DNA from 4 places in the Streptomyces sp. JW3 genome. Region 1 is predicted to be linked to each of the others. Evidence: riboswitches for the same ligand, from Rfam matches in the RefSeq annotation. Region 1 holds a riboswitch; each other region holds the start of a gene.

Region 1 (7,243 bases):
CCTTGAGGGCGAGGGAGACGACGTCCTCGGTGACGGGTTCGAGGCGGTCGACCACGACGGTCTGCTGGGTCTGCTCGGTCTGTGGTGCCATGGGGTTTCGGTGTCCTTGTGGGCCTGGGCGTCCGGTCGGCCTGGTCGGCCCGGTCAGTAGAGGTCGCGGTAGCCGTCCTCGAGACGGCGGTCGATGAACCCCGGATCGACGTCGAGGCCGAACTGGCCGACGGCGACCTCGCCGGCCGAGGGCATCTCGGCGGCGAGCGACTGGGCGGCGGGGTCCCACAGTCGGGACCGGATGAGCGCGCGGCCGCAGTGGAAGTACGCCTCCTCCACCTCGACCAGAATCGCCAGCACCGGTCGCCGGGCCTCGGTCTCCATCCGGGCCAGCACGTCGGGCTCGTCGGTGGGCCGGGCCCGGCCGTTGACCCGCAGCGTCTCCCGCAGGCCGGGGATGAGGAAGAGCAGCCCGATGCCGTCGTTCTCGGCGAGGTTGTGAAAGGAGTCGGCGATCCGGTTGCCGGGGCGGTCGGGGATGGCGAGGGTGCGGTCGTCGAGGACCTTCACGAAGCCGGGGTAGTCGCCCCGGGGCGAGCAGTCGGCGCGGCCCCGGGCGTCGGCCGTGGCCATCGCGAGGAACGGCGAGTGGGCGATGAACCGGCGGAAGAAGTCGTCCAGGCGGTCGGTCTTCTTCGCCGCGGCCATGGCGTCGGGCGCACCGAGCCGGGCCCGGACCTCGTCCGGGCGGACACTGCGGTACGGGGTGGCGGCATGCGTCATGAAAGGTCCTTCCGCGGGGCGGATCGGCGGCCGTCCTTGACGGCTCCGCCGCAGGTCATGACAGTATTGTGAGCAATTGTTCAGGTCGTCCGCCACTCGCTTTCGCGGCGCTGCCCAGGAGGTTGCATGACATCCGGCCGACGCGGTCTCGCCCCACGTAAACAGCCCCGTCAGGTGCGCGCCGAGCTGACCCGGCAGCGCATCCTGGACGCGGCTGCTCACATTTTCGAGGAGTACGGCTACGCGGCGGGCACCACCAACCGGATCGCCGAACGGGCCCGGGTGTCGATCGGTTCCCTCTACCAGTACTACCCGAACAAGGACGCGATCCTGGTGGAGCTGGTGACCCGGCACCTGGAAGCCGGTGAGGCCAGTGTCGCCCGGTACCTGGCCGAGGGGCTGCCCGAGTCGCTGGAGGGCATCCTGCGGGTGTTCGTCCGGGCGGCGGTCGAGAACCACGTCGCGGATCCGCAACTGCTGCGGGTGATGGCCGAGGAGGCGCCGCGGGCCCCCGAGCTGCTCGCGAAGGTGAACGCGTACGAGGAGGAGCGCGTCCGGTACGGCCGGGAGCTGCTGGAGCGCCATCCCGAGGTGCGGGTGACCGACACCGAGGCCGCCGCCCGGCTCCTGGTGACCACGGTGGAGCTGGTGGTCCACAAGATCTGCTCGGCGCCGGTGCCGCTGGAGACCGGCCGGCTGGAGGACGAACTGGTGGCCATGCTGCACCGCTATCTCACCGGCGGGGCGGCTGTGTCGCGCGGCGCAGGAAGCGGATGACCGGGTGGCCGGGGCCGTCGGTGACCTCGGCGCGGACGCCGTAGACACGTTCGATGAGGGACGGGGTCAGGACGTCGCCCGGGACGCCCTCCGCGACGGTCCGGCCCTCGCTGAGCACGAGGACGCGGTCGCAGTACATCGCCGCGAGGTTGAGGTCGTGCAGTGCGACGACGGTGGTGACGGGCAGGCCCACCACCAGTTCCAGCAGGTCCAGTTGGTGCTGGATGTCGAGGTGGTTGGTGGGTTCGTCCAGCAGCAGTTCGCGTGGTTCCTGGGCGAGCGCGCGGGCGATCTGGGCGCGCTGGCGTTCGCCGCCGGACAAGGTGTGCCAGGACTGGCCGGCCCGGTCGGTGAGGCCGGTGCGGTCGAGGGCGGCGGCGACGGCGCGGGCGTCCGCGGCCGATCCGGCCGCCCAGGGGCGGCGGTGCGGGACCCGGCCGAGGGCGACGACGTCCCGGACGGTCAGTTCGGTCTGGGTGTCGGCGTGCTGTTCGACGGTGGCGAGGCGGCGGGCCGCGCTCCGGCGGCCGACTTCGGCCAGCGGCCGGCCGTCGAGAGTGACCACGCCGGCGGCGGGGCGCAGCACCCCCGCCAGCAGTCTGAGCAGGGTGGACTTGCCCGACCCGTTGGGGCCGAGCAGACCGACCGTCTCGCCCGGGCGCGGGGCGAGGCTGACACCGTCCACCACGAGCCGCCCGCCGGCCCGCCGGCCCACGCGGTCGGCGCGCAGCCCGCCGGCGGCGGGGGCGGTTTTCAGGCCGGCCGCCTCCGAGTCGTTCACGACCGCCGCCTCCCCCGGTAGAGGACGGCCACGAACGCGGGTACGCCGATGAGGGAGGTCACCACTCCCACCGGGATCTCCTGCGGGTCGAGGACGGTACGGGCCAGGGTGTCCACCCAGACCAGGAAGACCGCGCCGGTCAGCACGGTGACCGGCAGCAGCCGGGCGTGGCCGGCGCCGGTGAGCGCGCGGGTGGCGTGCGGCAGCACCAGCCCGACGAAGCCGATCGCCCCGGCGCAGCTGACCAGGGCGGCGGTGAGCAGGGCGGTGGCGCACAGCAGTACGAGCCGGGTCCGGGCCACCCGCACGCCGAGGCTCGCGGCGGCCTCCTCGCCGAAGGTGAACGCGTCCAGGGTGGCCGAGTGGACCAGACAGACCACCAGTACGGCGGCCAGCACCCCGGCGCACAGCAGTACGTCGGTCCAGCCGGCCCCGGTGAGCGAGCCCAGCAGCCAGAACATCACGCCCCGGGTGGTCTCGGCGTCCGCCGACGTCAGTACCGTGAACGAGGTCAGCGCGGAGAACAGCTGCATGGCGGCCACCCCGGACAGCACGACCCGGTCGACGCTGCCGCCGAGGCTGTGGCTGAGCAGCAGCACCAGCGCGAAGGAGACCAGGGCGCCGACGAACGCCCCGGCGGACAGCGACACCGCTCCCCCGCCCACGCCGAGCACGATCACCGCGACCGCGCCGGTCGAGGCGCCGGAGGAGACGCCGAGGACGAACGGGTCGGCCAGCGGGTTGCGCAGCAGGGACTGCATGACCGCCCCGCACAGCGCGAGGCCCGCGCCGCACACCGCGGCCAGCAGGGTGCGCGGCATCCGCAGGTCCCACACGATGCCGTCGCGCAGCGGGGCCAGCGCGCCCTCGCCCAGCCCCAGATGGGCGGCGACCGAGGCCCAGACGTCGGCCGTGGAGATGTCGGCCGGTCCGATGGTCACCGCGACGGCGACCGACACCACGAGCGCGGCCAGTCCGGCCGCGGTGAGCAAGGGGGTCCGGAGGCCGGCCGGTATGCCGCTCACTTGGCGAACCCGAGGTCCCGCAGCCCTTCGGCCACCTTCTCGATGCCCTCCACGGTGCGGATGGACGGGTTCATCGCCTGCCCGCTGAGCAGCACGTACCGCTTCTTCCGCACGGCTGTGAGGTTGCGGGTGGCCGGGTTGGTCTCCAGGAACTCGATCTTGGCTGCGGCGGTCTCCGCGGTCTGCGACTTCCGGGTCAGGTCGCCGAGGACGATGACGTCGGGGTCGCGGTCGGCGACGGTCTCCCAGTTGATCTGGGGCCATTCGTCGTGGGTGTCGGAGAAGACGTTCCGGGCGCCGAGGGCGCGGGTGATGGCGCCGGGGGCACCGCAGCACCCGGCGAGGTAGGGCGCCTGGGAGTTGGCGAACCAGTACATGAGGGAGACGTCGGACACCGCCAGACCGTCCGTGGCCGCACGGACCCGTTCCTTGAGCCGCTTCACGAGCGCGTCGCCGCGCTGGTCGACGCCGAAGGCGCGGGCCAGGTCGTGTATCTCGCCGTACACCGTGCCGAGGGTGAGCGGGGTGGCGCGGGAGCCGTCGCCGCCGCTGTCGTTGTCCTTGCCGGCGCCGCAGTCGGCCGGGGAGACGTACGTCGGCACGCCCAGCTTCTCGAACTGTTCGCGGGTGGCGACCCCGCCGGTGCCGAGCGTGGAGACGAAGGAGGCGGTGACGAAGTCGGGTCCGGCGTCCAGGACCTTCTCGAAGGAGGGGGCGTTGTCGGCCAGCCGGGGCACCCCGGCGTTCGCCTTCGCCAGGTCCTTCGGCACCGGGTCGGTCCAGGTGGCGGTGCCGGCCAGCCGGTCGGCGAGTCCGAGGGAGAGGAGGATCTCGGTGCTGCCCTGGTTGAGGGAGACGGCGTGCCTCGGCGCCGACTTCAGGGTGACGGTGTGGCCGCAGTTCTGGAGGGTCACCGGGTATCCGGCGGCGGAGGCGCCTGCGGACGTCCCCTGCGTTCCGGCGGTGCCGCACGCGGTGAGCAGCAGCAGGCAGGTGGACAGGAGCGCGGCGGAACGGGGGGTGGAACGGAGCACGGGCATGCCTCGGGTGTCGGGGCTCTGGACGCGGAGCCTGGCCTGTGGTCGACCTCCGCGCGGGGCGCGGAGGTGCCAGCAGGTCTTCGGACTCGGGTTCGTCCGGACGAGGCGCCTTCCCAGGACGGTGCCCCGCCGTCGCGCGGTGCTCGTCCCAGTGGCATCAGTGCCCCGCCCGTCCCCCTCACCGCTGCGCGTCAGTTCCGGATTCGCACCGGATTCCCTGACCACCGGGGTGGTGGCGTGACTGGCCCCGACAGACTACCAAGCACCCTGGCCGGGGCGGTGCGGCGGGGCGACGGCGGCCAGCCGCTGCCGTATCCGCTCCGCGCCGACCGGGGTGCGCAGCGGCGCGGCGGTCGCGCAGCCCGGCAGTCCGACCTTGACCAGGGCGCTCAGCAGAGCCCGGGGGCCGCTGTCGATGTAGGTGGTGAAACCGGCCCCGCGCAGGGCGCGCAGGGCGCGGTGCAGGGCCATGGGTTCGGTGAGGTGGGCGGCGGCGGCGGTGCGCAGTTGGGCGGGGGTCGCGGCCCAGCGCCCCGCCGTGGTGTGCACGGCGAGCGCGGGCCGGGCGATCGGCTGGGCCCGCAGCAGCCCGCGGAAGGACCGGTGCACCTCCCCCAGCAGCGGATGGTGGAAGGCGGTGCGGCTGGCCAGCCGGGTCACCCGGTGCCCGCCGTCCAGCAGCGCCCGCTCCAGGTGCGCGAGCTGGGCGTCGGGGCCGGCGAGGACCACCTGGGCGGGCGCGTTGCGGGCGGCGATCCGGACCTGCGCGGTGCCACAGGTACGGATCAGGCGGGCCGCCCGGTCGGCGTCGGCGTCGGTGGCCACCATGCCGGCCGCCGGCAGTCCGGCGGTCCGCAGCAGCCGGTCCCGGACGCGCAGCAGTTGGACGCCCTGGCGCACCGTGACGGCCCCCGCGACGGTGAGGGCCGCCAGGTCTCCGACGCTGTGCCCGAGGACCGCGTCGACCCGGGGGCCGGCCAGGTCCAGCAGGACGGTGGCGGCGGCCACCACCGCGGCGTACGTGGCCAGGTCGAAGCCGAGGGGGTCCGTGCGCAGGAGTTCCTCGGGGCCGGGGGCGTCCTCCTCGGTGAGGAGCCGGCCGACGGGCAGGGCGCCGGGGCGGCGGCCTGGCGCGTGGGCGTCCACGGTCGCCAGCACCTCGGCGACCGCGGGCACCTCGCGCAGGTGGCGCAGGGCGCCGGGGAGGTAGGCGCCCTGGCCGGGACACATCAGTACGGTGCGGGGCCGATCCGCCGGCACCGCACCGCCGGCGGCGCTCAGGGGGAGAGCGGCGGTGGGCGGACCGCTCGCGGAACGGACGCCGGCGGGCGACCCGCTCGTGGTACGGCCGCTCACCGGCGGGCCGCTCACCGGATGTTGACTCAGGGAACGTTGCTGCATGGGACGCTGCCTCATGGGGCGTTGGCTCATGAACCGGTCGTGAAGGCCAGCGCGACGTTGTGTCCGCCGAAACCAATGCTGGTGCTGAGGGCCGCCAGCGGTCCCGCCGGCAGGGGTTCGGGGTCGCGGCCGACCACGTTCAGCTCGATCGCCGGGTCCACGCGTTCCAAGCTGCGGGTGGGCGGCGCGGTTCTGTCCCGCAGGGCGAGGACGGTGGTGACCGCCTCGATGGCACCGGCGGCGCCCAGCGTGTGCCCGAGGGCCGCCTTGGTCGCGCTGACCGTCACGTCGTCCAGCACCTTCCCGAACGCCATGTGCAGCGCCTGCGCCTCGCTGAGGTCGCCGACCGGCGTCGAGGTGGCATGCGCGTTGACGTGCCGGACCTCCTCCGGGAAGAGCCCCGCGTCACCGAGGGCGGCGGTCACGGCGGCCGCGCAGCCCGTCCCGCCCGGCGCCGGCTGGGCGACGTGGTGGCTGTCGTTGGTGATGCCGGCGCCGGTCAGCCGGCAGTGCACCCGGGCACCGCGGGCCGCCGCGTGCCCGGCGCTCTCCACCACGAGGATGCCGGCCCCCTCCCCCATCACGAAGCCGTCGCGGTCGGCGTCGAAGGGACGGGACGCCCGCTCGGGGTCGTCGCACCGCCGGGACAGGGCCCGCAGCCGGGCGAACCCGGCGAAGATCAGCGGATGCAGACCGGCCTCCGCGCCGCCCGCGATCACCACGTCGGCGCGGTCCTGACGGATCAGGGCGAGGGCCTGGGCGAGCGCCTCCGCGCCGGACGCGCAGGCACTGACCGGGGTGTGCACGCCGGAGGTGGCGCCGACCAAAAGCCCCACCTCGGCGGCGGCGTGGTTGGGCAGCATGACCGGGATGGCCCGGGGGCTGACCCGGTCCGGGCCGCCCGTCTCCAGTCTGCGGTTCTGGTCCAGGATGCTGAGGAACCCGCCCAGCCCCACCCCGACGACGACCACCACCCGCGAGCCGCTCCCGGCGAGTGCCTTGCCGTCGGGCAGTCCGGCGTCGCTCAGTGCCTCCCGCGCGGCGACCAGGGCGAACTGCGCGGAACGGTCGCAGTGCGCGGCCTTCGCGGGGGACAGCACCGAGCCGGGGTCCACGGCGGCGGGTGCCGCGAGATAGACCTGGGACGGTCCGTCCGGCGGACCGTAGTCGATGCTCTCGACACCGCAGGCGCCGCCCAGCAGCGCCGCCCAGGTGGACGGGACGTCACCGCCCAGTGCCGTGGTCATGCCCAGCCCCGTGACGACCGCGGCGGCCGGCGCGCCGCGGTCCGGCGCCGCCCTCAACTGTGGGCTCACGCGGCGCCGCCGGCCGGGGCGGGGACCAAGGAGGAGAGATGGTCGACGATCTCACGGACCGTGGTCAGCCGCGCCGCGTCGTCCACCGGCACCTGGACCTGCCAGCGGTCCTCGATCGCGGCGACCAGT
Region 2 (7,243 bases), on a different contig from region 1:
CGAAGCCGGTCACCCGCCGCGAGGCGTCGTCCCACACCGGGCGGCAGCCCAGCAGCGCCAGGATCTCGGCGATGTCGTCGCCCTGGGTGCGCATCGCGGACGTGCCCCACACCGTCAGGCCGACCGACTTCGGGTACTCCCCGGTGTCGGCCAGATACCGCTGGATCAGTGAGTCCGCCAGCGACTGCCCCACCTCCCAGCTGAGCCGGGACGGGATCGCCTTGGGGTCGACGGAGTAGAAGTTCCGGCCGGTGGGGAGCACGTTGACCAGCCCGCGCGTGGGTGAACCCGACGGCCCGGCCGGCACGTAACCGCCGTCCAGCGCCCGCAGGATGTGCCCGATCTCGTCCGTGGTCCGGGCCAGCCGCGGCACCACCTCCACGCAGGCGAACTCCAGCACGGCGACCGCCTCGGGCAGCTCGCCGCCCAGTACCTCCCGCACCAGAGCGGGGACGGCCGCCGCCGCCCAGTCCCGCGCCTCCATGCCCTCCGCGAACCGCCGGCACAACTGCTCCAGCAGGTCGATCGCGTCGGCGCCGGTCCGGGCCGGGCCGGCCACCAGCTCGGTCAGTTCCACCGGCACCTTCACCGGCGCGCCCGGCTCGGCCAGCAGGTCCTTCTCCACCAGTCCGAAGTGCGCGGCCAGCGCCGCCCGCAGACCGGGCAGCGCGTTGGCCTGCCCGCCCCACACCTGCGAGGCGCGCAGCACGGCCAGCACCAGGTTGACGCGGGGCTCGCCCTGCGGACCGCCGCCCAGGATGTGCAGCCCGTCGCGGATCTGCACGTCCTTGATCTCGCACAGATAGCCGTCGATGTGCATGACGAACTCGTCGAACGCGTCGTCGTCCGGCTGGTCGTCCACGTGCAGGTCGTGGTGCAGTTCCGCCGCCTTCACCAGCGTCCAGATCTGCGCCCGCACGGCCGGTGCCTTGGTCGGATCAAGGTCCGACACCAGCGCGTACTCGTCCAGCAGCTGTTCCAGCTTGGCCAGGTCGCCGTAGGTGTCGGCGCGGGCCATCGGCGGCACGAGGTGGTCGACGACCGTGGCGTGGCCGCGCCGCTTGGCCTGGGTGCCCTCGCCCGGGTCGTTGACGATGAACGGGTAGATGAGGGGGAGGTCGCCGAGCACCGCGTCCGGCGCGCAGCCCGCGCTCAGCCCGAGGCCCTTGCCCGGCAGCCACTCCAGCGTGCCGTGCTTGCCCATGTGCACCACCGCGTCGGCGCCGAAGCTGTTGTCCAGCCAGCGGTAGGCGGCCAGGTAGTGGTGCGACGGCGGCATGTCCGGGTCGTGGTAGATCGCGATCGGGTTCTCCCCGAAGCCGCGCGGCGGCTGGATCATCACGACCACGTTCCCGAACTGGAGGGACGCCAGCACGATGTCGTCGCCGTCCACGTAGAGCGAGCCGGGCGGCTCGCCCCACGCCTCCACCATGCCGTCCCGCAGCGCCGGGTCGAGCGTCTCGAACCAGGCCCGGTAGTCCGCCAGCGGCACCCGCGCGGGCGCCGCCGCCAACTGGTCCTCCGTCAGCCACTCCACGTCGTGCCCGCCGGCCTCGATCAGCCGGTGGATCAGCTCGTCGCCGCCGGACGGGTAGCCGGAGACCGCGTACCCCGCGTCCCGCAGCGCGTCCAGCACCCGGACCGCCGACGCGGGCGTGTCCAGCCCCACCGCGTTGCCCACCCGCGAGTGCTTGGTCGGGTACGCCGTGAAGACCAGCGCGATCTTCTTCTCGGCGTTGGCCTTGTGCCCCAGCGCCGCGTGCCGCACCGCGATGCCGGCGACCCGCCCGGCCCGCTCGGGGTCGGCGACGTAGACCGGGACCTCGTCCGGGCCCTGCTCCTTGAAGGAGAACGGCACGGTGACCAGCCGGCCGTCGAACTCCGGGATCGCGACCTGCATCGCCGCGTCCATCGGGGAGAGCGCGGCGTCGGACGCCTCCCAGGCCGCCTTGGACGACGTGAGGCAGAGCCCTTGCAGCACCGGGATGTTCAGGTCGGCCAGCGCGCCGATGTCCCACGCCTCCTCGTCGCCACCCGCCGACGCCTGCGAGGCGTGCGTGCCGCCGGCCGCGAGCACGGTGGCGACCAGGGCGTCGGCCCGGCCGAGGATCTCGTACAGCCCGGCGTCCGCGCCGCGCAGCGAACCGCAGTACACGGGCAGGGCGTTGGCGCCCTTCGCCTCGATCGCGTCGCACAGCGTGTCGACGAAGCCGGTGTTGCCGCTCAGTTCATGGGCGCGGTAGAAGAGCACCCCCACGGTCGGGCGGCCCTGCGCACACGGCCGTTCGCCGTGCACGCCGTACTCCGGCATCTTGTGCGGCTCCTCGAAGCCCTCGCCGGTCAGCAGCACGGTGTCGGAGAGGAACCGGGCGAGCTGGGCGAGGTTGTCCGGCCCGCCCTCGACCAGGTAGCGCAGCGCCTGCGCCACCACACCGGCCGGCACCGACGACTCGGCCATCAGCTCCGCGTCCGGCACCGACTCCCCGCCGAGCAGCACGGTCGGCACCCCGGACGCCTTCAGCGCGGCCAGCCCGTCCTCCCAGGCCCGCTTCCCACCGAGCAGCCGTACGACGACGAGGTCGGCGCCCGCCAGCAGCGCGGGCAGTTCCGCCTGGACGTCGACCCGGTTCGGGTTGCCGATCCGGTAGGTGGCGCCGGACGCGGCCCGGGCCGCCAGCAGATCCGTGTCGGCGGTCGACAACAACAAGACAGTGCTCATGCGGGCGCTCCCGGTGGAATGAAAGGCAGTCCTTGTGGCGCGCCGGACTCGATGAGCCGCCACAGCGCGTCCGTGTCCGCGTGCTGTTCGATCAGGTCGCCGAGCCGGTCGAGCTGCTCCTCGCGCAGCGCGGCGAAGCTCGTGTCCGGCGCGGGCACGAAGCGGCGGCCCGCGGCGGCGGCCACCTCGCGCAGGAACGCCCGCCGGAACCCGTCCGACTCCAGCGAACCGTGCCAGTGCGTGCCCCAGGTCTGGCCGACCCGGCAGCCGTCGAGGCTGTGTCCTTGGTCATCGGAGATGAACGGGTCACCGCCCTCTATGGACGCGACCCCGTGATGGATTTCGTACCCCTCGACCCGCTCCCCGAGGGCCTCGCCCACCGGCCGGGTGAGGGTCTTCGCGCGGGCGAACCGCACCCGCACCGGCAGCACGCCGAGCCCGGCCACGTGCCCGGCGCGCGACTCGACGTCGTCCTCGATGTGCTCCCCGAGGAGCTGGAAGCCGCCGCAGATGCCGAGCACGGGGCGGCCCTCGGCGGCCCGGCGGGCCAGCGCGTCCGCGAGCCCCCGTTCCCGCAGCCACGCAAGGGCCCGGACCGTCCCCCGCGTCCCCGGCACCACGGCCAGGTCCGCGTCGGCCAGTTCCTCCGGCCGGTCCACGAACCGCACCACGACCCCGGGTTCGGCGGCGAGCGCGTCCACGTCCGTGAAGTTGGACATCAGCGGGACCGCGCAGACGGCGACCCGCAGCACGTCCGCGCCGACCGGGGCGGCGACCCGGGACTCCCGGACGGCACCGCGCAGCGACACCGCCATCCCGTCCTCCTCGTCGATGCCGAGCCCGTGCCGGTACGGCAGCACTCCGTACGTCTGCCGCCCGGTGAGCCCGTGCAGCATGTCGAGGCCCGGTTCCAGCAGCGACACATCGCCCCGGAACTTGTTCACCAGGAACCCCGCGACCAACGCCTGGTCTTCGGGCGCGAGCAGCGCGACGGTGCCGAAGAAGGAGGCGAAGACACCGCCCCGGTCGATGTCCCCGACGACGAGGACGGGCAGCCCGGCGCCGCGCGCGATCCCCATGTTCACGATGTCGGTCCGGCGCAGGTTGATCTCCGCCGGGCTGCCCGCCCCCTCACAGATCACCGCGTCATACGTGCCCCGCAGTTCGGCCAGGCACTCCAGCACGGTGCCGAGCAACTGCCGCTGCCGTCCGCCGTGGTAGCCGCGGGCGCTCAGCTCGCCGACCGGCTTGCCGAGCAGCACGACCTGGCTGCTCTGCTCGCCGCCGGGCTTGAGCAGCACGGGGTTCATCAGCGCGGTCGGCTCCACCCGGCACGCCTGCGCCTGCATGGCCTGCGCCCGCCCGATCTCCGCGCCCTCCCGGGTCACGAACGAGTTGAGCGACATGTTCTGCGCCTTGAACGGCGCCACCTTCACGCCCTGCCGCACCAGCCACCGGCAGATCCCGGCGGTCACGACGCTCTTGCCGGCGTCGGAGGTGGTACCGGCGACGAGCAGACCGCCGTTCACGCGGCACGTCCTTTCAACAGCAGCCGTGCCGCTGCGATTCGTGTCCCTGCGATCCGTGCGCCCGCGATCCGTGCCCCCGCGCACACGCCGAGCGCGAGCCAGCTCACGCGCCGGGACAGCCGTACCGCCCGGTCGATGTCAGCGGCGCGCACAGCCCGGCCGTGCGCCCCGTTGAGGACGGGCCGGTGCTCGACCCGGCCGCCGTACGCCAGCGTCCCGCCCAGCCGCACCCCGAGGGCGCCCGCGAACGACGCCTCCACCGGCCCGGCGTTGGGGCTCGGATGCCGGCCGGCGTCGGCCCGCCAGGCCCGTACGGCACCCCGGGGATCGCCGCCGGCCACGGCGGCCAGTACGGCGGTCAGCCGGGCGCCCGGCCAGCCGGCCACGTCGTCCAGCCGGGCCGAGGCCCAGCCGTAGCGCCGGTGGCGCGGCGACTTGTGGCCGACCATGGCGTCGAGGGTGTTGACGGCCCGGAAGCCGAGCAGTCCCGGCACCCCGGCCACGGCCCCCCACACCAGCGCGCCCACCACCGCGTCGGAGGTGTTCTCGGCGACGGACTCCACCACCGCCCGGGCGATCCCGTCGGCGTCCAGTGCCTGCGGGTCCCGCCCGCACAGGTGCGGCAGCCGCTCCCGGGCGCCCTCGACGTCCCCGGCGGCCAGCGCGTGTCCGATCGCGGACGCCTCCCGGGCCAGCGAGGTGCCGCCGACCACGGCCCAGGTCGCGGCGGCGGTCAGCGTGAGGGCGGCGGTGGGGGAGGGGCGTACGGCGCGGGCGGCCACGGCGCCCAGGGCGACCGCGCCACCGGCGCACACGGCGGTGTGCAGGGCGCCCACGCCCCGGTGGTCCCGCCACAGCAGTTGTTCGACGGCACCGGCCGCGCGGCCGAACACGGCGACCGGATGCCCGCGGCGGGGATCGCCGAGGAGCAGGTCACCGAGGAGGCCGGCGGTGGCGCCGTACGCGAAGACGCGTCCGGCACGCACGGGGCGTCAGCCGGTCACACGATCGGAGACGGAGGAACCGGGCCTGTGGTCTGAACGGCAGCCGAGCATCGCGTTATGTCCTCACTCAGGGTGTCCACGCCCTGGTTCGACGAGACCGGCGGTGAGAGTTCCTGACTCCCGGGGAGCACTCCCCGGTCACAGTGGCGGGACCGCGCCGGATTCGCACCGGGCTTCCTCTCCTGCCGCCGTACATGGCCCCGGAAGTCCACCACGTGCCGAGAACACCCGTCAACTTGCCGTTGACCTGCGACGGAGGAGCGCGGGCGGCCGCACGGCGGCCGGTGCGGGCCGAAACAGCCCGGTGCGGGTCCGGATTCCCCTGCCTGGACTCGGACATGACGACGGGAGCCGGATCCGCCGCTGAGGGGGTCGGGGTGGCCGACGACACATCCGGAGCCGGGCCGTCACCGCCGGTCGGCCCCGTGGCGGGGGAAGCGACAGGGCCCCGGCAGGGCGGTCGCACGCCCCGGAACGCGTCAGCGCCCGGCGCACGCGGGGTGCGCCGGGCGCTGTGCGGTTCCGTCGAGTGTCGCGGTCCGGCCGAGGGCTGCTCTTGCCCTCAGGCCACGATCAGATAGATCCCGTACGCCACCGCCGCCGCGCACGCCGCGAAGCAGACGTACGCGCCGGTGACCGCGAGGCCCGCCGAGCCGCCCTGCGCGGCGGCCCGCTCCTGGCGGGAGAGACCGGCGATGCCGAGGGTGAACAGGGCCACCAGGGCGACGGTGGCCACGAGGCCGACGCCGAAGACGGAGCCGAGGGCTGCCCAGTCGATGTGCATGCTGCTTCTCTTCCTTCCGGCCCGGCCGGGACTCAGACGGGGGTGGCGGCCGAACGGGCCGGGGCGTCGGGGACGTCGGTGGGCTGGGCCGGGATGGCCGCCGCGAGGCCCTCGACCGGGGGAAGACCACCGGGGGCGTCGAGACCGTCGCGACCGTCGGCCGGAGTGCCCACCGGCGGCGGGGCCACGGCGGCCACCGCCGCGGTCAGCACGCCGGCCGGTTCCGCGCCGTCGGGGACGGCGACGTTGGTGTGGTCGACGACCTCGCGCCGGGAGATCCGCCAGATCGCGAAGCTCGCGGCGACCAGCAGCACCGCGACCAGCGCCGTGCCCCAGTCGCCCAGCGAGCAGACCCACTCGGCGAGCGCGGCGACCAGGGCCGCGGCCGGCAGCGTCAGCACCCAGGCGACGACCATCCGGGTCGCCGTGGACCAGCGCACCACACCGCCCTTGCGGCCGAGGCCCGCGCCCATCACCGAACCGGAGACCGAGTGCGTGGTGGAGAGGGAGAAGCCGAGGTGGGAGGAGGCCAGGATGACCGTCGCGGCGCTGGTCTGGGCGGCGAAGCCCTGCTGCGGCTGGAGGTCGGTCAGGCCCTTGCCCATGGTGCGGATGATCCGCCAGCCGCCGAGGTAGGTGCCCATCGCGATGGCCAGGCCCGCGCACAGGATGACCCAGACCGGCGGGTCGGAGTCCGGGGCGAGAGCGCCGCCGGCCACCAGGGCGAGGGTGATGATGCCCATCGTCTTCTGGGCGTCGTTGGTGCCGTGCGCCAGCGAGACCAGCCCGGCCGAGGCGATCTGCCCGGCCCGGTAGCCCTTCTCGGCCGCCTTGCCGTCGGCCCCGCGGCCCAGCCGGTACGACAGCCGGGTGGCGACCAGGGCGGCGACGCCCGCCACCACCGGGGCGGCGACCGCCGGGAGCAGCACCTTGGTGACGAGCACGTCGCCGTGCACCGCGCCGACGCCCGCCGAGGCGATCGCGGCGCCGATCAGACCGCCCATGAGGGCGTGCGAGGAACTGGACGGCAGCCCGACCAGCCAGGTCAGCAGGTTCCAGAGGATCGCGCCGACCAGGGCGGCGAAGATGACCTCGGGACGGATGCCGCTCTCGTCGACGAGACCCTTGGAGATCGTGTTGGCGACCTCCACGGAGAGGAAGGCGCCCACGAGGTTCAGCACGGCGGACATGGCCACCGCGACCTTGG
Region 3 (7,243 bases), on a different contig from region 1:
ACCGCGACGCTGTCCTCGCGCAGCCGTGAGGTGATCCGCCGCAACACCACGATCCTGCCGCTGTACTCCCTGATGCTGGGCCTGCTCGCGCTGCTGGGCTTCATGGCGATCGCGGCCGGCATCAAGGTGGAGAACGGCCAGCTCGCCATCCCGCAGCTGTTCGAGACCATGTTCCCGGACTGGTTCGCGGGCGTGGCGTTCGCGGCGATCGGCATCGGCGCGCTGGTCCCGGCGGCCATCATGTCCATCGCGGCCGCCAACCTCTTCACCCGCAACATCTACAAGGACTTCCTCAGGCCCGACGCCACGCCGGAGCAGGAGACCAAGGTCTCCAAGCTGGTGTCGCTGCTGGTCAAGGTGGGCGCGCTGGTCTTCGTCCTCGGCATGGACAAGACGGTCGCGATCAACTTCCAGCTGCTCGGCGGCATCTGGATCCTCCAGACCTTCCCGGCCCTGGTCGGCGGTCTGTTCACGCGCTGGTTCCACCGCTGGGCGCTGCTGGCCGGCTGGGCGGTCGGCATGGTCTACGGCACGCTCGCGGCGTACGGCGTCGCCTCGCCGACGCAGGCGCACTTCGGCGGCTCCTCCAAGGAGATCCCGGGCATCGGCGAGATCGGCTACATCGGTACGACGGCGTTCGTCCTGAACGTGCTGGTGACGGTCGTCCTCACCTTCGTCCTGCGCGCCGCCAAGGCCCCCGACGGCGTCGACGAGACCCGGCCGGAGGACTACACGGCGGACGCGGGCGACCCGGGGGTGGAGGTGGAACTGCCGCCGGCGACCGCGGGCTCCGCCCACTGAGAGGCTCCCCGGGACGCGGGCTGTGTCGATCCGCGGCTCCGCCGCGTGGACGCGACCAGCCACAGGCAATCCGCGGCGGGCCGCCGAAAAGAACCGAAACGGCGGCCCGCTGCCCTGCACACTCCCGCCATGGACTTCGTGATCCGTTCCGCCCATCCCACCGAATACCGGACCCTCGGCGACCTCACCGCCCATGCCTATCTCCACGACGGCCTCCTGGACTTCGGCGAGTCCGACGCCTACCTGACGGAACTCCGCGACGTGGCGAAACGCGCCGCCGCCGCACACGTACTGGTCGCGGCGGTGAACGACCAGGTGCTCGGCGGCGTCACCTTCGTCCCGTCCCCCGGCCCGATGGCCGACCTCGCCCGCGAGGGAGAGGCCGAGATACGGATGCTCGCGGTGGCCCACGAGGCCCGCGGCCGAGGCATCGGCGAGGCCCTCGTCCGCGCCTGCGTGGTCCGCGCCCGCGCGACCGACGGCTGCCACCGCCTGATCCTCTCCACCCAGGCGACGATGCGCGCGGCCCACCGCGTCTACGAACGCCTCGGCTTCGTCCGCACCCCCCACCGCGACTGGAACCCCCTCCCGGAGCTCGACGACATCAAGCTCCTCACCTACGAACTGGAGCTCCGACACAACATCTAGGGTCGCGTCAGCGGCACGGCACAACATGTATGCTCATGCTCGCTGTCGCCGCAGGGGAATCCGGTGCGAATCCGGAACTGTCCCGCAACGGTGTACCGGCGTGCCTGCGCGCACCGGTCCAGTCCGAGTACCTGCCGACGGTGCGCCCGGCCATCCGGTCCGGGCGCCTGACGTCCGGGCCTCGTGGAATGGGCCGGTGGACGCGACGCCGCGCGCGCTCGTGAGCTGCCTCCCGCCCTCCTCCGCCAGGCCCCGTGCCGAGCGAGGGAGTGCCCCACATGACCATCGCGCCAGCGGAACCAGCCTCAGCCACCCCCGCGGACAGCCCCGGTGCCGCCCTGCTGCGCACCCTGACCGCGCTGACCGCCGACCTCCCCGACGCCGACCCCGGCCGGGTCGCCGCCGCCGCGCTGCGCGGCCGCTCCGCGCGGGCCGACGAGTCGGAGCTGCGGGAACTGGCCACGGAGGCCGCGGCCGGCCTGATCTCCGAGGACCCGGCGTACTCGCGGCTGGCCGCCCGGCTGCTGACGCTCACCGTGCGCGCCGAGGCCGCCTCCCAGGGTGTGACCGTCTTCACCGGGTCCGTCGCCACCGGCCACCGCGAGGGCCTGATCGCCGACCGTACGGCCGCGTTCGTACGCCGGCACGCGGACCGCCTCGACGCGCTCGTCGACCCCGCCGCCGACGACCGCTTCGGCTACTTCGGCCTGCGCACCCTGCACAGCCGCTACCTGCTGCGCCACCCGCACACCCGCAAGGTGATCGAGACCCCCCAGCACTTCCTGCTCCGCGTCGCCGCCGGCCTCGCCGAGGACGAGACGCCCCGGTCCCTCGACGAAGTGGCCGCGCTCTACCGCCTGATGAGCCGCCTCGACTACCTCCCCTCCTCCCCGACCCTCTTCAACTCCGGCACCCGGCACGCCCAGATGTCGTCCTGCTACCTCCTCGACTCCCCGAAGGACGAGCTGGACTCGATCTACGAGCGTTACCTCCAGGTCGCCCGCCTCTCCAAGCACGCCGGCGGCATCGGCCTCGCCTACTCCCGTATCCGCGCCCGGGGTTCCCTGATCCGCGGCACCAACGGGCACTCCAACGGTGTCGTCCCGTTCCTGAAGACGCTCGACGCCTCCGTCGCCGCCGTCAACCAGGGCGGCCGGCGCAAGGGCGCCGCGGCGGTCTACCTGGAGACCTGGCACGCCGACATCGAGGAGTTCCTCGAACTGCGGGACAACACCGGCGAGGACGCCCGCCGCACCCACAACCTGAACCTCGCGCACTGGATCCCGGACGAGTTCATGCGCCGCGTCGACACGGACGCGCACTGGTCCCTCTTCTCCCCCGCCGACGTCCCCGAGCTGCCCGACCTCCACGGCGACGCGTTCGACGCGGCCTACCGCGCGGCCGAGGCGGAGGGACTGGCCCGCAGGACCCTGCCCGCCCGCGAGCTGTACGGCCGCATGATGCGCACCCTGGCGCAGACCGGCAACGGCTGGATGACCTTCAAGGACACCGCCAACCGCACCGCCAACCAGACCGCCGAACCGGGCCACGTCATCCACTCCTCCAACCTCTGCACGGAGATCCTGGAGGTCACGGACGACGGCGAGACGGCGGTCTGCAACCTGGGCTCGCTCAACCTGGGCGCGTTCGTCGTGGACGGCACGGACGGCACAGACGGCGTGCACGGCACAGGCGGCGGCATCGACTGGGAGCGGCTGGACGAGACCGTCCGCACCGCCGTCACCTTCCTCGACCGGGTCGTGGACATCAACTACTACCCGACCGAGGAGGCGGGCCGCTCCAACGCCCGCTGGCGTCCCGTCGGCCTCGGCGCGATGGGCCTCCAGGACGTCTTCTTCCGGCTCCGCCTGCCCTTCGACTCCCCCGAGGCCAAGGCCCTCTCCACCCGCATCGCCGAGCGCGTCATGCTCACCGCCTACGAGACCTCCGCGGATCTCGCCGAACGCAGCGGCCCACTGCCGGCCTGGGAGAAGACCCGTACCGCCCGGGGTGTCCTGCACCCCGACCACTACGGGGTGACGCCGGCCTGGCCGGAGCGCTGGGCCGCGCTGCGCGAGCGCGTCGCGCGGACCGGACTGCGCAACGCCCTCCTCCTCGCCATCGCCCCCACCGCCACCATCGCGTCCCTCGCGGGCGTCTACGAGTGCATCGAGCCGCAGGTGTCCAACCTGTTCAAGCGCGAGACGCTGTCCGGCGAGTTCCTCCAGGTCAACGCCTATCTGGTGGACGACCTCAAGCGGCTCGGTGTCTGGGACGCCCGCACCCGCGAGGCGCTGCGCGAGGCGAACGGCTCGGTCCAGGACTTCGACTGGATCCCCGAGGACGTCCGCCGCCTCTACCGCACGGCGTGGGAGATCCCGCAGCGCGCCCTGATCGACCTGGCCGCCGCCCGCACCCCGTACCTCGACCAGGGCCAGTCCCTGAACCTGTTCCTCCAGACGCCCACCATCGGCAAGCTCTCCTCGATGTACGCGTACGCCTGGAAGCAGGGCCTGAAGACCACGTACTACCTGCGCTCCCGCCCGGCGACCCGCATCGCCCGCGCCGCGCGGGCACAGTCCGCGCCGGCCGCCGAAGACGCCGTCGCCTGCTCCCTGGAAAACCCCGAGTCCTGCGAGGCCTGCCAGTGATGACCACCGCCGTCAAGAATCTCCTCGACCCCGGCTTCGAGCTCACCCTGCGCCCCATGCGCTACCCCGACTTCTACGAGCGCTACCGGGACGCCATCAAGAACACCTGGACCGTGGAGGAGGTCGACCTCCACTCGGACGTCACCGACCTCGCGAGGATGACCCCCGAGGAACAGCACCTCATCGGCCGCCTGGTCGCCTTCTTCGCGACGGGCGACTCGATCGTGGCGAACAACCTGGTGCTGACCCTCTACAAGCACATCAACTCCCCCGAGGCGCGGCTCTACCTCTCCCGCCAGCTCTTCGAGGAGGCCGTCCACGTCCAGTTCTACTTGACGCTCCTGGACACCTACCTCCCGGACCCGGACGACCGCGCCGCCGCCTTCGCGGCCGTGGAGAACATCCCCTCGATCCGCGAGAAGGCCGAGTTCTGCTTCAAGTGGATCGACTCGGTGGAGTCCATCGACCGTCTGGAGTCCAGGTCCGACCGCCGCCGTTTCCTCCTCAACCTCATCTGCTTCGCCGCCTGCATCGAGGGCCTGTTCTTCTACGGGGCCTTCGCCTACGTCTACTGGTTCCGGGGCCGGGGCCTGCTGCACGGCCTGGCCACCGGCACCAACTGGGTGTTCCGCGACGAGACCATGCACATGTCCTTCGCCTTCGACGTGGTCGACACCGTCCGCAAGGAGGAGCCGGACCTCTTCGACGACGAACTGCGCGGCGAGGTCACCGACATGTTGCGGGAGGCCGTCGAGGCCGAGCTGCAGTTCGCGCGCGACCTGTGCGGCGACGGCCTCCCGGGGATGAACACCGACTCCATGCGGCAGTACCTCCAGTGCGTGGCCGACCAGCGGCTCACCCGCCTCGGCTTCGCCCCGGTGTACGGCTCGGAGAACCCGTTCTCCTTCATGGAGCTGCAGGGGGTTCAGGAGCTGACCAACTTCTTCGAGCGGCGCCCCTCGGCGTACCAGGTGGCGGTGGAGGGCACCGTCGACCTGTCCGAGGACTTCTGAGCCCGTGCGATCTGCCGGTCGACGCGCCGCTCGCGCACGATGCCGAACAGTGAGGGGAGGATCATGACGACGAGGACGGCGAAGGCCAGGCCCATGCCGATCAGTGCTTCTGTCTGTTCTCCGGTCATGACACCACTGTCGCGCCGGTGACTGCTGACCGCGAGTGGCAGGACTGCCGCAGGCCCTCGAATTCCTGCCACTCACGGGGCACACTGACGGCATGCTGAAAAACGTGGCCGCGGTGCTGCTGGACGGAGTGCATCCCTTCGAACTCGGCGTCGTCTGCGAGGTGTTCGGCATCGACCGCGCCGACGAGGGACTGCCCGGGTACGACTTCGCGGTGGTCTCCGCCGAGGGCCCGACGCTGACCACCCACGTCGGCGGACTGACCGTCGGCACGCCGTACGGCCTCGACCGGCTCGACGACGCCGATCTGATCGCCGTACCGGCGGGCAACGAGTTCCTGCACCGGAGCTTTCCGCCGGAGCTGCTCGACGCCCTGCGGCGGGCGGTGGCGCGGGGGACGCGGGTGCTGAGCGTGTGCTCCGGGGTCTTCGTGCTGGGCGCCGCCGGTCTGCTGGACGGACGGCGCTGCGCGGCGCACTGGCACCACGCCGAGGAGCTGACCCGGCGGTATCCGCGGGCGGCGGTCGAGGCGGACGTGCTCTACGTCGACGAGGACCCGGTGATCACCTCGGCCGGCACGGCCGCCGGGATCGACGCCTGTCTGCACCTCGTCCGCAAGGAGCAGGGACCGGAGGTCGCCAACCGGATCGCCCGGCGGATGGTGGTGCCGCCGCACCGGGACGGCGGGCAGGCGCAGTACATCGAGCGTCCGCTGCCGCGCTCGTCGTGCGACACCGTCGGCGGGGTGCTGGCCTGGATGGAGCAGCACCTCGACGAGGAGATCACGGTCGAGCAGCTCGCCGCCCGTGCCGCCATGTCCCCGCGCACCTTCGCCCGCCGCTTCCAGCAGGAGACCGGCACGACGCCCTACCGCTGGCTGCTGCGCCAGCGGGTGCTGCTGGCCCAGCGACTCCTTGAGGGGACGGACGAGACGATGGACACGATCGCCCGGCGGACCGGGTTCGGCACGGCGGCGGCGCTGCGGTACCAGTTCACCCGGGTGCTGGGCACCACCCCGCAGGGCTACCGGCGCACGTTCAGGGGCCCGCGGGCCGCCTGAACGTGCCGGGCCGATCTCACCGCGGCAGCGCCCGCAGCCGCAGCCGGCGCGGCCGCAGCGTGATGCCGATCCGCGGCCGGGTGTCCGACCCCGGCGCGTGCTCGAACCGGAAGGCGGCCGCGATCACCGCGGTGACCAGGGTCAGCTCCGCCATCGAGAAGTGGTCGCTGGGGCACTTGCGGTTGCCCACGCTGAACGGGGCCATCGCGTACTTCGGTACGTCCCCGCCCCGGCCGGGCAGCCACCGGTCGGGGTCGAACTCCTCGGGCCGCTCGAAGGACCGCCGGTCGCGCTGGACGGCGTACGGACTGTAGATGACGTCCGCCCCGACCGGAATGCGATACCCGCCCAGCTCCGTCTCGGCCACCGTCCGGCGGGTCAGAATCCACACGGCGGGATACAGCCGCATTGTCTCGACGACCACATTCGCGGTGTACGTCAGCCGCCGGGCGTCCTCGAATGCGAGCGGCCGACCGGCCGCGACGCTATTCACCTCGGCGCGGATCTTGTCGCCCAGTTCCGGGTGCTCGGTGAGCACCAGCAGCAACGACATGAGCACGGAGCCGACGGTTTCGCTGCCGGGGGTGAGTATCGCGATGACCTGGTCGTGGATCTCCTGTTCCCCGATGGGCTCGCCATTCTCGTCCGTCGCCTCCAGCAAAGCCGTCAGCAAATCGTCCGGTTTCCGCCCGCTCGCCCGCCGGTCGGCGACGATCTCGTCCACCAGGAGATGCAAATCAGCCAGTGCCCGGTTGAATTCCCGGTTGCTCGGGAGGGGTATCCGGTAAAGCGGCCCGAGGGGGACGACCATGCGCTGGTACATACCGCTGAACAGCGTGGCGAGGTCCGCGCATATCCGTTCGGCACGGTCGTCCATGTAGCTGCCGCGCATCAGGCAGCGGGCCGAGATCCGGACGGCCACCCGGAAGGACTCCGAGGTGATG
Region 4 (7,243 bases), on a different contig from region 1:
TCGGCCGCGACCGCCCGGTTCTCACCGGAGGACCGATGCAGGCGGGCGAGTTCGGTGAGGACCGGGCCGATGCGGCGGGCGGGGTTGAGCGCATGGGACGGGTGCTGCGGCATGTACGACACGACCCCGCCCCGGACGGTGCGCGCGATGCCGGTCGGGCCCTCCTCGTCCACCACCGCCACGCCGTCGACCCGTACTGTTCCCGTCAGCCGGACCCCGGGCGCGGCCTCGCCCAGCAGGGCCAGCGCGGCAGTGGTCTTGCCGCTGCCGGACGGGCCCACCAGGGCGGTCACCTCGCCGGACACAACGGTGAAGTCGACCCCGTCCAGGAGCCGGGCCGTTCCCGCGCGGGCGGTGAGTCCGCCGACCTCGATCACCGGCTGCACGCCGGCACCCTCTTCCGGTTCCTCGCCGCGCCCGGCAGCAGGCCGTCCGCCAGCAGGTTGACGCCGACCACGAACATCACCAGCAGCACCGTCGGTGCCAGCACCGCCCACGGCTGCACGAACAGTGCCTCCCGGCTCGCGGCGATCACCACACCCCAGTCGGGAGAGGTCGGGTCGAGGCCGAGACCGAGGAAGTTGGCGGCGGCCACCGTGAACACCGCCCCGCCGACCCGGGTGCCGGCGTCGGCGGCGGCCACCGGCAGCACCGCCCGCCCGACGTGCCCGAACAGGACCCGCGCCGGGGACTCGCCCTGCAACCGCATCGCCTCGGCGACGGGTCCGCTGGCCGCGTCCAGCGCCGCCGCCCGCAGCAGCCGGGCCACGGCGGGCACGTTCAGCACCGCCACGGCCAGGGTCACCGCGACCGGATGGCCGCGCCAGCCGACCCCGACCACGCTGATCACCAGCAGCGAGGGCAGCGGCAGCAGCAGCTCCACCGGCCGCATCAGCAGATCGTCCAGCCACCGGCTGCGGGCCGAAGCCGCCGCCAGACCGAGCACGGCTCCCACGGCGACGGCCAGCGCCACCGCGGCACACGCCACCCCCAGGGCGCTCGCCCCGCCGCGCAGCACCAGTGTCAGCACGTCCCGCCCCAACGCGTCCGTGCCGAGGGGATGCCCGTCGCCGAGGGCGTAGGGCATGCCGTCGGAGGGAACGGCGGTGTCCGTCACGAACGGGCCGACGACGGCCGCGGCGACCGGCACCACCAGCAGCAGTGCCCCGGCCGCCGCCCGCCGGGTACGTCCACCGGTACTCATCGCAGCACCTCCGTACGGGGAGCCAGCCGGTGGCTGACGAGGTCCGCCGCCAGGTTGAGCAGGCAGGCGACGGCGGCCAGGGTCAGGGTGAGGGCCTGCACGGTGGGCACGTCCCGGTTCTGCACCGCCTCCACCAGCGCGGTCGCGGTCCCGGGGACGGCGAAGACGGCCTCGACGACGAGTACGCCGCCGAGCAACTGGTCCCCGGTCCGGGCCAGTTCCTGGACGCCGGGCACGGCAGCGCCCGGCAGGACGTGCCGCAGCACCAGCCGGGCCGGCGGCACCCCGAGGCGACGGGCCTGCACCGTGTAACCCGCGTCCAGCGCGGTGACCGTACCGGCGCGGATCTGCCGGGACAGTACGCACACGGTGCGGGCCAGCAGGACCGCCACCGGCAGCACGAACAGCTCCGGACGCCGCCACCACCCGTCGTCCGCGCCCACCCAGGTCGACGGCAGCCAGCCCAGCCGCAGCGAGAACACTCCCACCAGCAGCAGCGCGAGGACGAAGTCCGGTACGGAGGTGAGGGTCAGGGTCACGGCGGACACGACCCGGTCGGTGCGGCTGCCCGCCCGCAGCCCGGTCAGCAGACCGACTCCGACGGACAGCGGCACCAGCAGCACGATCGTCACGGCGGCCAGCGCGGCCGTCACCGGCACCGATGATGCCAGTACCCCGCTCACCGGTCCCCCGCCGACCAGTGACGTCCCCAGATCACCGGTGACCAGTCCGTGCGCCCAGTCGACGAACCGCTCGACGGCCGGCCGGTCGAGCCCCATCTGCTCCCGGAGCCGTGCCACCTGATCGAGGCCCGCCTGCTCGTTGAAGTCGACGGTCGCCGCGTCACCGGGCAGCAGATCGGTCAGCAGGAAGACGATGACACTGAGCGCGGCGAGCTGGACGAGCGTCCACCCGGACCGCCGCAGGGCATAGCGCAACATTCGAGGTCAGGCCAGCCACACCGTGTCGAACCTGGCCCAGTCCACGGTGTTGGGCGGGGCCTCCTTCACCCCCTGGACGCTGCTGGAGACGGCGTTCAGCCACTCGGGATGCCCCCACAGCACCAGACCGCCCTGATCGCGCAGGGTGGTCTGCACCGACCGGTACCGGGCGGTGCGCTCGTCGTCGTCGACGACGGCCCGCGCGGCGGTGAAGGCGTCGTCGAAGTCGTCGTGCTGCCAGGCGGACTGGTTCTGCGGGGCGTCGGTGAGCAGCCGTTCGCTGATGTAGGTGGGGATCGTCATGGCACCGCACCGGTGGTTGGTGACGGTGCCCTTGGCCAGCGCGTCCGTGAAGTACGACTCCGGCGGCCCGTTGACGACCTCCACCTTCAACCCGGCCTCCCCGGCCTGCTCGGTGAACAGGTGGGCGGCCTGCGCGAAGCCGTCGGCGGCGGTGGAGGTGTAGAAGGTGACCTTCTTGTTGTACAGACCGGTGCGCTTGAGAAGCCGGCGGGCCTGCGCCACGTCCCGCTCGCGCTGCTCCAGGCCGTCGGGGTAGTAGGTGTAACCCTTGCCGTACAGGTCGTTGCCGAGCTCGGCACGGCCCGAGCAGACCACCTCCACCAGCCGCTTGCGGTCCACGAGCAGCTTGACCGCCATCGCCGCGTCCGGGTCGTCGAACGGCGCCCGGTCCGTCTTCAGCGCGAACCCCTGCACACCGCTGCGCTCGGTCGCCACCACCCGCACCCGGCTGTCATGGGCGACCGTACGGGCGAAGGTGGGTGTCATCTCGTGCGCGAAGTGCACCTCACCGCTGCGGACGGCGGCGGCGCGGGCCTCGGACTCGGCGGACAGGATACGTATCACGTCCAGGTGCGGGGCGCCGTTCCAGTGGTCGTCGAAGCGGCGGCCGGTGAAGGTGCGCCCGGCCGTGAAGGCGACGAACCGGAACGGGCCGGTACCGACGGGCTTCGCCGGATCGTCCCAGCCGTCCCGGACGATCGGCGTGCCGGTCATCGCCAGCTGGCTGGGCAGCTCCGCGTCGGGCCGGTCGAGAGTGATCACCACGCCTCGCTTGCCGACCTTGCGGCAGTTGGCCAGATCGATGTGGGACAGGGAGTTCTTCGCCAAGTGGTCCGCGGCGTCCGGGTCGAGGATGCGGGACAGGCTGTACAGCACGTCGTCCGCACCGAGCACGTGCCCGTCGTGGAATCGGGCCTCGCGCAGCTCGAACCGCCACACTCGGGCCGCGTCGTCACTGGACCAGGAACGCGCCAGGCGCGGGACCGGCCGCAGGGCCGAGTCCAGCTCCACCAGCTTGTCGAAGACGGCCTTGTGCCGGGCGATGTCCACGAACTGCCGCTGCGCGTGCGGGTCCATGGTCTCCTTCACCCCGGCGCCGGGGAAGGCGGCGCTCAACGTGCCGCCCTTCTTCGGCGTGGAGGAAGCGGAACCGGCGGACGAGCAGCCGGGAAGCAGCAGCCCGGCGCCGGTCGCGGCCGCCGCGGCGAGCACACTCCGGCGAGTGGGGGTGACCGGCATGTGGGCGTACCTTCCTGCCTGTTGGGTTCCGGAATCACGGCACACGCATCCAATCCGTAATTGCAAGCTATGTGCAAGAGGGGTCGTTGTGGAACTGATCACTCAACTCCGCGTTGTCGTCGGGCATGATGCGCGGCGTACCCACGAGCGACGGGAACCAGGAAGCCGGTGCGAATCCGGCGCGGTCCCGCCACTGTGACCGGGGAGCGAACCCCACACGCCGCGGCCGCCCGGCCGGAAGGCGCGGCGAGCGGTGATCCGGCAGCCAGGAGACTGGCCCGTCGCCCTCACCGACCGTCCGGGGCGTGGACTCCCCAGGAGGAGGCGCGTGATGCGTGTCGGGAACCGGCGTACGGCCGGCGCGTCCGTCTGCCCTGGACCACCTTCGGCGACCAGGGGAAGGCCCCGCAGACATGACGTCCTCCTTCGCACGCCGCCGCCTGGTCACCGGGCCAGGTGCCCTCGTCGCCGGCGCCGCCCTCGCCAGCTGCTCCTCCGGTGGCGGTGACGGCGGCGGCTCGTCGGGCGGCCGCCGGTTGCGGGCCGCGTTCAGTGCCGGCGGCTCGCAGGAGACCCTCGACCCGCACATCTCCTCGCTCTTCGTCGACCAGGCCCGCGCCAAAGCCCTGTTCGAACAGCGTCCTGACGTACAAGGACGACATGTCCGTGCAGGCCCGGCTCGCAGAGCGCTGGGAGAGCGACCGGTCCGGCAGCCGCTGGACGATACGGCTGCGCTCCGCCGCCCGCTTCCACGACGGCGGCCAGGTCACCGCCGCCGACGTGCTGTGGAACTACCGGCGCATAGCCGACCCCGCCACCGGTGCCTCCGCCCAGCAGCTGTTCACCCGGGTCGACTTCGGCGCGAGCACCGCCAAGGCCGCGAGCTGACCCTCGTACCGAAGGAGCCCGACTTCGAGTTCCCCGCCGCTCCTGGCGCCTCCGGCACCGAGATCGTCCCCGAGGATACGAAGGACTTCACGAAGCCCGTCGGCTCCGGGCCCTTCCGGGTACCGCTCCTTCACGCCGGGCGGCAACGCCCTGTTCACCGCGTGGGGCGACCACTGGGGCGGCGGCCCGCGCGTCGAGAAACTGAAGTTCGTGCCCGTCAACGACGAACGGGCCCGGCTCAACGCCCTGCTGTCCGGGCAGGTGCACTACGCCCATGATCTGACGGCGTCCTCCGCGAGCCGCGTCGCCGACCGGGACGGGTTCGCCGTGCTGCGCAGCAACCCATGACAGGGCCCTCATCGCGCCGGTGGCCCAGCGTCGGCTGCGAGTCGCCGACGGACGGGCCGAGGAGCGCGCCACGCCCACGCCTGACGAGTTGACGTGACGCCAGTCACAACATCGTGGGGAACTCCCGCCGTCACGCGCCCGACTACTGCACCGGACGACCGAAGACGGCGGTAGCCGTTCCGGCAGAGAGGACCGTCATGACGGAGAGCCGTGCGGCGCGGGAGACGACCAGTGCCACCACCACGGAGCCGCCGCCGGGCGCGCCGGACCCGGAACCGGCACCCGCGTCGTCCGGGAAACAGGTCACGGCCGCACCGGCCATGTCCTGGAACGCCCTGCGCCCACTGCTGCTGCGACTGCACTTCTACGCGGGTGTCCTCATCGGCCCGTTCCTGCTCGTCGCGGCGGTCACCGGGCTGCTGTACACGGCGACACCCCAGATAGAGGCGATCGTCTACCGGCACGAACTGCACGTGACCCCCGAGGGCGAGCCCGACGCGCTGTCGGCGCAGGTGGCCGCCGCGCGCGAGGCGGTACCCGAGGGGACGCTGGTGTCGGTGACCCCGGCGCCCGGCCGGGACGACAGCACCAGGGTCGTCTTCGAGAAACCCGGGCTGCCGGACAACTGCACGCAGACCGCGTTCGTGAACCCGTACACCAGTGAAGTACTGGGTCAGGAACGCACCTTCGCCGGCTGGTGGATGCCGGTGCGGGCCTGGGTGGACGGCCTGCACCGGCACCTCAACGTCGGCGAACCCGGGCGGGTCTACAGCGAGATCGCCGCGAGCTGGCTGTGGGTGGAGATACTCGGCGGCCTCGCCCTGTGGCTGACGACCCCCCGCGCCCACAACCGCGTCCGGCGGGTGTTCGTCCCGCAGCGCGGGCCGAAGGGACGCAAGCGCACCATGTCCTGGCACGCCGTGGTCGGTGTGTGGGCCTCGGTCGGTCTGCTCGGGCTGTCCGTCACCGGCATGACCTGGTCCACGTACGCGGGAGCGAGCATCGGGGAGATCCAGTCGGCGTTGGCAGGACCCAGCCCGGCCCTCGCCACGGACCTGCCCACCGCCGGGAAGAACTCCGGCACCGGGTCGGGGCCGGCGGCCGACGTCGGCATCGACGCGGTCGTGGCCTCCGCGCACGAGGCCGGACTGCGCGGAGTGATGAATGTGTCGCCGCCGACGAAGGACCAGGTCACGTACGTGGTCAAGGAGAACACCCGCAGTTGGCCCGAGCGCCATGACACCGTGGCTGTCGACCCCGCCACCGGCGAGGTCACGGACCGCACGTACTGGGCCGACTACCCGTTCCTCGCCAAGTTGACCAGCTGGGGCATCGATGCCCACATGGGCCTGCTGTTCGGCCTGGCCAACCAGATCGTCCTCGCCCTGCTCGCCATCGCCCTCATCGGCATGCTCCTGTGGGGCTACCGCATGTGGTGGCTGCGCAGGCCCACCCGCACCGAGGGGCTCGCACTCGGGAGGGCGCCCGCACGCGGGGCCTGGCGGCGGCTGCCGGGCCGGTTCCTCGCACCCGCCGTCCTGGTCACCGCCGTGATCGGCTACTACCTACCGCTGTTCGGCCTGCCCCTGCTGGGCTTCCTCGCCGTCGACCTGGTCGCCGGCTCCCTGCGCCGGCGCCGTGCCGCCCGGACGGGGGCGTCCGCATGATCAACGCGACCGGTCTGAGGTGGATCCTCACAGCCCTGTTCGTCCTGCCCACCCTTTACGCGCTGTGGCTCGCGGCGACATCGGGCCGCTCGGTACCCAGCCGGGTGGGTCACCTCCTGCACGCCGTCATGGGCGCCGCGATGGCGGCGATGACCTGGCCCTGGGGCATGGGCCTTCCCGTCACTCCACAGGCCGTCCTCTTCTCGGCGGGAGCGGTGTGGTTCGCGGCCACCGCCGCGTTCCGCTCCCCGGCGACGGACCAACTGCGGGCACGTCTGCTCGCCTCGGTCCCGCACGTCGTCATGATGCTCGCCATGGCGTGGATGGCGGCCGTGATGGACGGCTCCGCGACGGCGTCCGGCGGCTCCGGGGCCGGGCACCACGACATGGCGGGAATGGACATGTCCGGCTCGGGCGCGCTCGGCATGATGTCGCTGACCGGTGCGGGAGAGCGGTGGACCGCCGCGCTCCTGGCCCTCGTCCTCACCGTGCTCGGGTTGCTGTGGCTGTCCCAGGCGTTCGACCGGGGGCGCGTCGCCACACCGTCGGCGCGGGGCACCGTCGTCCTGGTCGCCGACGGCGTGGCGGCCGAACCGGCCTGTCACGCGGCGATGGCCCTGGGCATGGCGGTGATGTTCGTCCTCATGCTGTGA

The links. A riboswitch is a leader RNA that binds a small molecule or an ion and turns the genes downstream of it on or off. The one in region 1 is predicted to bind cobalamin.
Region 2: it holds a riboswitch for cobalamin, as region 1 does, so the genes downstream of both, ACTT8P_RS23575 (cobalamin biosynthesis protein) here and ACTT8P_RS28100 (ABC transporter substrate-binding protein) in region 1, are expected to answer to the same signal.
Region 3: it holds a riboswitch for cobalamin, as region 1 does, so the genes downstream of both, ACTT8P_RS20555 (ribonucleoside-diphosphate reductase subunit alpha) here and ACTT8P_RS28100 (ABC transporter substrate-binding protein) in region 1, are expected to answer to the same signal.
Region 4: it holds a riboswitch for cobalamin, as region 1 does, so the genes downstream of both, ACTT8P_RS13695 (ABC transporter substrate-binding protein) here and ACTT8P_RS28100 (ABC transporter substrate-binding protein) in region 1, are expected to answer to the same signal.

Annotation. Positions count from the first base shown of each region.
Region 1 is NZ_JBQOUX010000085.1:10,734-17,976, forward strand. Features, by position in the region: gene ACTT8P_RS28075 (PDR/VanB family oxidoreductase) at 1-91, opposite strand, end outside; gene ACTT8P_RS28080 (MSMEG_1061 family FMN-dependent PPOX-type flavoprotein) at 145-774, opposite strand; gene ACTT8P_RS28085 (TetR/AcrR family transcriptional regulator) at 901-1,551, shown strand; gene ACTT8P_RS28090 (ABC transporter ATP-binding protein) at 1,508-2,332, opposite strand; gene ACTT8P_RS28095 (FecCD family ABC transporter permease) at 2,329-3,357, opposite strand; gene ACTT8P_RS28100 (ABC transporter substrate-binding protein) at 3,354-4,397, opposite strand; cobalamin riboswitch at 4,452-4,658, opposite strand; gene ACTT8P_RS28105 (acyltransferase domain-containing protein) at 4,653-5,627, opposite strand; gene ACTT8P_RS28110 (beta-ketoacyl-[acyl-carrier-protein] synthase family protein) at 5,825-7,102, opposite strand; gene ACTT8P_RS28115 (acyl carrier protein) at 7,111-7,243, opposite strand, start outside.
Region 2 is NZ_JBQOUX010000061.1:23,022-30,264, reverse strand. Features, by position in the region: gene cobN (cobaltochelatase subunit CobN) at 1-2,719, opposite strand, end outside; gene ACTT8P_RS23580 (cobyric acid synthase) at 2,716-4,248, opposite strand; gene ACTT8P_RS23575 (cobalamin biosynthesis protein) at 4,245-5,234, opposite strand; cobalamin riboswitch at 5,341-5,480, opposite strand; gene ACTT8P_RS23570 (hypothetical protein) at 5,815-6,036, opposite strand; gene ACTT8P_RS23565 (anion permease) at 6,069-7,243, opposite strand, start outside.
Region 3 is NZ_JBQOUX010000049.1:9,512-16,754, forward strand. Features, by position in the region: gene mctP (monocarboxylate uptake permease MctP) at 1-801, shown strand, start outside; gene ACTT8P_RS20550 (GNAT family N-acetyltransferase) at 931-1,449, shown strand; cobalamin riboswitch at 1,444-1,602, shown strand; gene ACTT8P_RS20555 (ribonucleoside-diphosphate reductase subunit alpha) at 1,728-4,100, shown strand; gene ACTT8P_RS20560 (ribonucleotide-diphosphate reductase subunit beta) at 4,100-5,113, shown strand; gene ACTT8P_RS20565 (hypothetical protein) at 5,026-5,241, opposite strand; gene ACTT8P_RS20570 (GlxA family transcriptional regulator) at 5,334-6,299, shown strand; gene ACTT8P_RS20575 (bifunctional albaflavenone monooxygenase/terpene synthase) at 6,316-7,243, opposite strand, start outside.
Region 4 is NZ_JBQOUX010000026.1:23,686-30,928, forward strand. Features, by position in the region: gene ACTT8P_RS13675 (ABC transporter ATP-binding protein) at 1-386, opposite strand, end outside; gene ACTT8P_RS13680 (ABC transporter permease subunit) at 374-1,204, opposite strand; gene ACTT8P_RS13685 (ABC transporter permease) at 1,201-2,145, opposite strand; gene ACTT8P_RS13690 (ABC transporter substrate-binding protein) at 2,152-3,687, opposite strand; cobalamin riboswitch at 3,792-3,983, shown strand; partial or broken gene ACTT8P_RS13695 (ABC transporter substrate-binding protein) at 4,348-4,923, shown strand; gene ACTT8P_RS13700 (PepSY-associated TM helix domain-containing protein) at 5,121-6,590, shown strand; gene ACTT8P_RS13705 (DUF5134 domain-containing protein) at 6,587-7,243, shown strand.